2 linked regions of the Formosa sp. Hel1_33_131 genome follow. The main gene of each other region encodes a partner of the protein of the gene in region 2 in a complex. Links are inferred from orthologs where the notes say so. Each region holds a gene or a part of one and is shown on either strand. Other genes may lie near its edges.

Region 1 (2,856 bases), 470 kb from region 2 along the record:
GTGATTTGTGACCAATCGGAGAAATTATACGTTTTTAACAACTGGTATAAATACGCTTTAGGATTGTTTAAGGATTGGAGTTGGTCTATATTATAGACAATTTGATTTTCATCAATGGATTCAATCACCTTGTCCTCTATTTCTAACATATAATCTTCCAAAATGGATTGTGTATCCTTCAAATGATTTTGAGTGGTTTGAAAACTTTCAATAAAGGAAGGGTTCAAGTCTTTCAAAAGTGGAATGATGGTATGGCGTAAATTATTACGCAGATATTTTGTGCTTTTATTTGAGCTATCCTCACGCCAAGAAATCTTTTCTTGAACTGCAAAATCATGAATCTGATCTCTCGATAATTCTAACAATGGACGTACTACAGACCCGTTAATTTCAGGAATCCCCATCAGTCCTTCCAATCCCGTACCACGAGATAAGTTGATGAGAACGGTTTCTAAATTATCATCGGCATGGTGAGCGGTTAAAACATATTCAAACTCATGTTGCTTTTGCAGAGAATCAAACCATTCATAGCGCAATTGACGTGCTGCCATTTGGATGGATTGCTTACTAGTCTGTGCAAACGCTTCAGTATCAAAATGAGTAGTGAAAACTTCTAAATTATGAGTTTTTGAAAAGTCTTTAATAAAGCGTTCATCGGCATCACTTTCATCAGCTCTTAACTTAAAGTTACAATGTGCCAACGCAATATTTAAACCTGAATTCACACATAAATCAGTCAATACCATACTGTCCAATCCCCCTGAAACTGCGAGCAACAAAGGAGCTTCTTTTAAAAAAGAAAATCGGTTTTGTAAAAGATGTTGAAAGACTTTTAACATGTGACAAAACTACAAATTAATTCTCCAAAACACTACGCATTGCTTTGGCTTTCACAAGACATTCGTCATACTCCTTTTCTGGAGTACTTTTTGAGGTGATGGCACTCCCAACAGAAAATGAAATATACGACTTGGAAGCGTTGTACAAGATACTTCGAATCACCACATTAAAATCAAAATCTCCTTCAGGAGTAAAGTATCCAACCGCACCAGAATAAAGCCCCCTCTTGGTGTCTTCAAGCGCCTCTATAATTTTCATTGCTGAAATTTTTGGAGCCCCAGTCATGCTACCCATTGGGAATGTGGCTGCAATAATATCCACCGCAGAAATGGTTGGCAATGCCTTTGCTTGAACCGTTGAAATCATGTGGTGAACTTGTTTAAAACTATGTATTTGACAGAGTTCCGAAACGTTGACCGTTCCTTTTTGAGCGATTTTAGACAGGTCATTCCGTACTAAATCAACAATCATAATGTTTTCACTGCGTTCTTTTGGGTCGCTTTCTAAAGTTGTTTTTAAGTTCGCATCTTCTTCTGCATGCTCAGACCGCTTGGTAGTCCCTTTGATGGGCTGAGAGGTAATGTCTAGCCCCACCTTTTTTAGATACCGTTCTGGGGAAGAGGATAATAAAAATTTATCTCCATTTTTAAGAAAGGTTGCAAAGGGTGCTTCTGCAATTTTATTCAATTTAAAATACGTTTCTAAAGGATTCAAATCTGCATGCGCATAAAATTCTTGACAAAAATTAGCTTCATAAACATCGCCTCTGTGGATGTGAGACAATAGTGTACTTACCTTATTAATATAGTATTTTTTTGAAATACGAGATTCAATTTGAATGTCATTTGTATGGGATGGATCGTTTTGTAATGAAAACGTTTCAATCGATTCTAAATCGGTATCCACCTCACCAGAAACATAATTTAAATACTTAATTGTTAATGTATTGTCTTTAAATAAAAATAATTTTTTAGGTTGAAAAAAACAAAGGTCTGGGAAATCGAGCCCATCAAAATTTTGAGACTTTAGAGGTTCGGTATCATTTTTTAAATCATATGAAAGATATCCGAAAATCCAATCGTTGGTGATGGATTGGTATTCTTTTAATTTTTTAAAACCATTGTCAGAATCGGTCTGAATGCCTGTAAAAGCATCTACCGCTAAGATACAATCATAGCTGCTATGGGGTTGTAAGGACTGGTTAGAATCTAGCCAAACAATGTCTTCAAATTGTTGAGCCCAAGCTAATAACTGAGTTTTAAATCCTTCTACCGAACGGAGTGTAATTTCTTTATGGTCTCGCAATGATTGTTTATTTTCAATACAAAGTTAATCAGTTCTAAATAATAAATCGTCACTTTACAAGAATACCTTACCTTTGCCACAAAATTAGTTCCAATGTTATCTTTCGAAGACTTTAAATTAACCACTCCCTTAAGCAATGCGCTTCAGGATTTAGGATTTATTGAACCCACTCCCATTCAGGAGGCGGCTTTCAGTGTCATCTGTGCAGGAAAAGATGTGGTTGGAATTGCTCAAACGGGAACGGGAAAAACATTGGCTTACTCCTTGCCTTTGGTGAGAAACCTCACCTATTCGACTCAAGAGAACCCACGTGTTTTGATTTTAGTACCTACACGTGAACTTGTAGTCCAGGTGGTAGACTCCTTAACGGATCTAAACGTTTATACGAATAACCGTGTTTTGGGCGTTTATGGCGGCACCAATATCAACACTCAAAAACAACAAATAGCAGCCGGAATTGACATTCTTGTGGCCACTCCTGGACGCTTGTATGACTTGGCATTGAGTCGGGTACTACAACTTAAAAGCATACAAAAACTGGTGATTGATGAAGTGGATGTCATGCTCGATTTAGGGTTTAGACACCAATTGATTAACATTTTTGACTTGCTACCAGAACGCCGTCAGAATATTATGTTTTCGGCAACGATGACCACAGATGTGGATGCTTTGATTACCGATTTTTTCATCAATCCGGAGCGTATTTCAGTC
Region 2 (3,071 bases):
ATAATAAATTCTTTCCGAAGCAAGGGCATCTCACAACTGGCTCTGGCGGTTAACAGGTCTTCTAAACTACCACCAAAATATTTCATATCTGTGAGTACCGACATCCCGCAAGCCCCTGCAAATTCATAGCCTTTTGCGACGTCTTGCACGTTCAAATTCTGATTGATGCAGTCCTTTGAGGGCGAACGGCGTTTGTGTTCTGTAATCAAGCCTGAAGTACTTTCTGACAATCGTGTACTAAGCGACGGGCAGTGGCGTTCAAACAACACCGATTGTTCCAGTTGTTTCAACGGAATCAGTTGTTTCCGAAGGCTAACCTCGGTGCGTTTATCTGCGACAATACGATCTAAAATACTGCTCATTAGAGGGCGATTAATTTTGTGAGACATTCATTTGCTTTTCCTGAATAAAGGGCTTCTTTGGCCAATTCATAACCGTCTTTATGGTTAATTTTTTTAGCGGTTGCGATCGCAAGACCGGCATTGGTACACACCACGTTATTTTGTGCTTCGCTGCCGTTTCCACTAATGATGGTTTTAAATATTTTTGAGGCCTCAGCCACTGTATTTCCACCAAAAATGGCTTCTTGAGTATTGTTTTTTAACCCTAAATCTTCTGCCGAAAAAAGCACCTCCGAATGATTGGATACAATTTTCACTGAATTTGTTAAGGAGATTTCATCATAGCCACCAAGGTCATGAACAATGCTGTAATTTTTGTCAGAATCCTGATAGAGATAATTGTATAAGCGCAGTAATTCCAAGCTAAAGACGCCTACCATTTGATTTTTTGGAAATGAAGGATTCACCATAGGGCCTAACATATTGAAAAATGTTTTGACTCCCAATTCGCGTCGGATGGGTGCGACGTTTTTCATAGCCGGGTGAAACAAGGGTGCGTGTAATACACAAATCCCTGTTGTGGCAATGGCGTGTTCTAAAAAGTCGGGATCGTTTGAAAATGTAACGCCTAAGGATTCTAAAACATTGGAAGATCCACAAGCCGAAGAGACCCCGTAATTTCCGTGTTTTGCGACGGGTACGCCAGCCGCTGCGGTCACAAATGAGGAGAGCGTTGAGATGTTAAAAGTGTCTTTTCCATCACCGCCAGTACCACACAAATCGATGGGGTTGTAAGCCGATAAATCCACAGGAATACACAATTCTAAGAGGGCATCTCTAAATCCTTTCAATTCTTCGAGGGTGACCGTTCGCATCATGTAAATGGTGAGAAAGGCCGCAATTTGACTTTGATTGTAATCGCCTTTGGAGATGTTGATCAAAATCTGCTTTGCTTCCTCAGCAGAAATCGTTTCGTGGTTAATGAGTCTGTTTAAAACGTGTTTCATTGGTGTCTGTTATGAATTAATCCAGTTTTCTAAAATTTGTTTTCCGGTGGGTGTGAGTACCGATTCGGGATGAAATTGAACGCCTTTCACATCATAAGCTCTATGTCTTAAAGACATGATTTGTCCATTTTTATCTACCGAAGTGGCTTCTAAAACTGCGGGTAAATTCGCGTCCACCACCCACGAATGGTAGCGTCCAACTTGAATCGTTTTGTCCATATTATTGAATAAAGGCTCGTCCTCCACACAAACAGTAATGTCGGTATGTACCCCGTGATAGACTTCTTCTAAATTTACAATGTGCCCGCCAAAAACTTCACCAATGGCTTGTTGACCCAAGCACACGCCCAAAATACTTTTACTGGGAGCATAGCGCTTAATGACCGCTTTTAGAAGTCCGGCTTCTTCTGGAATCCCTGGACCCGGCGACAGCACAATTTTATCGAAGTGTTGGATGTCTTCCAAATCGAATTTGTCATTCCGAAGTACCGTCACTTCACAGTCGAGGTCTTCGAGGTAATGGACTAAATTAAACGTAAAACTGTCGTAATTATCTATGACTAATATTTTTTTCATTCTCTAAATGGTTTCGGCGAGTTTAATCGCTTTGGTTAAGGCGCCTAATTTGTTATATACTTCTTGAAGTTCGTTTTCGGGACTCGATTTGGAAACAATTCCAGCACCGGCCTGCCAATGGAGTTGGTAGTTTTTACTTAAAAACGTTCGAATCATGATGGCATGGTTATAGTTTCCATCAAAATCCATAAACCCAATGGCACCGCCATAAAACGCACGGCTTGTTTTTTCGTAGGCTTCAATAAGCTCCATTGCTTTGTATTTGGGCGCACCACTCAAAGTGCCTGCCGGAAAGGTGTCGGCTACAATTTGCATTGTTGGCGTATTTTTTCGCACTTTACCCATGACCTTACTTACCAAATGAATGACGTGAGAAAAGAACTGTACTTCTCTGTATTTTTTAACTTCCACTTCGGTACAATGACGACTTAAATCGTTTCGTGCCAGATCGACTAACATGACGTGTTCGCTGTTTTCTTTTTTATCGGCGACGAGTTTTTTGGCCAATTCGGCATCTTTTAAATCATCGCCAGTCCGTGCAAACGTCCCTGCAATGGGATGAATTTCGGCGTTTTGATCTTTTACGACCAGTTGTGCTTCAGGAGAACTTCCAAAGATTTTAAATTTTCCATAATCAAAATAAAAGAGATAGGGCGAGGGGTTGATGCTTCGCAATGCTCTATAGACATTAAAGTCATCGCCTTTAAAATCTTGTTGGAATTTTTTCGACAATACGAGTTGGAATACATCGCCGCGGGCACAGTGTTTTTTGGCTAAATCGACATTGGACTTAAACTCCTCGTCGGTCAGGTTGGAACTGATGTTTCCTTTTGATTCAAAATCATAGGACGAAAAACTTTGCACGTTAATCAGATGGTGAATGGCATCGATATTGCTTTCAGACTCGTAGCAGTGCGCAAAAATATAGGCTTCATTTTTAAAATGATTAATCGCTATGATATTTTGATACACGGCGTAATACATCTCCGGAATTTCAATAGAATCGTCCTTTTTTGAGATGGTGATATCTTCAAAATATTTTACAGCATCGTAAGCTGTAAACCCAAACATCCCATTATTTATAAACTTAAAAGAGGTGTCTTTTTGAGTTTCAAATTGTTTTGTGAATGCATCGATTTCCATGGTC

The links. The genes of interacting proteins can lie anywhere in the genome.
Region 1: the proteins of FORMB_RS02530 (region 2) and pabB are in contact, whole or in part, in a solved structure (PDB 8RP0), measured with the Escherichia coli proteins. The link is inferred for Formosa sp. Hel1_33_131 from one-to-one orthologs.

The regions. Positions count from the first base shown.
Region 1 is NZ_CP017260.1:124,678-127,533, forward strand. It holds pabB (aminodeoxychorismate synthase component I), read right to left. Parts: upstream 2,146-2,856; coding sequence 856-2,145; downstream 1-855. Other genes in the region: tilS (tRNA lysidine(34) synthetase TilS), read right to left, coding at 1-839; FORMB_RS00605 (DEAD/DEAH box helicase), read left to right, coding at 2,239-2,856. UniProt on the Escherichia coli protein: Part of a heterodimeric complex that catalyzes the two-step biosynthesis of 4-amino-4-deoxychorismate (ADC), a precursor of p-aminobenzoate (PABA) and tetrahydrofolate.
Region 2 is NZ_CP017260.1:594,217-597,287, reverse strand. What follows is about bases 142-2,940. They hold FORMB_RS02530 (anthranilate synthase component II), read right to left. Parts: upstream 1,925-2,940; coding sequence 1,358-1,924; downstream 142-1,357. Other genes in these bases: FORMB_RS02525 (anthranilate synthase component I family protein), read right to left, coding at 1,928-2,940; trpD (anthranilate phosphoribosyltransferase), read right to left, coding at 362-1,348; trpC (indole-3-glycerol phosphate synthase TrpC), read right to left, coding at 142-362. Also shown: more of trpC, read right to left, coding at 1-141; more of FORMB_RS02525, read right to left, coding at 2,941-3,071. UniProt on the Escherichia coli protein: Part of a heterodimeric complex that catalyzes the two-step biosynthesis of 4-amino-4-deoxychorismate (ADC), a precursor of p-aminobenzoate (PABA) and tetrahydrofolate.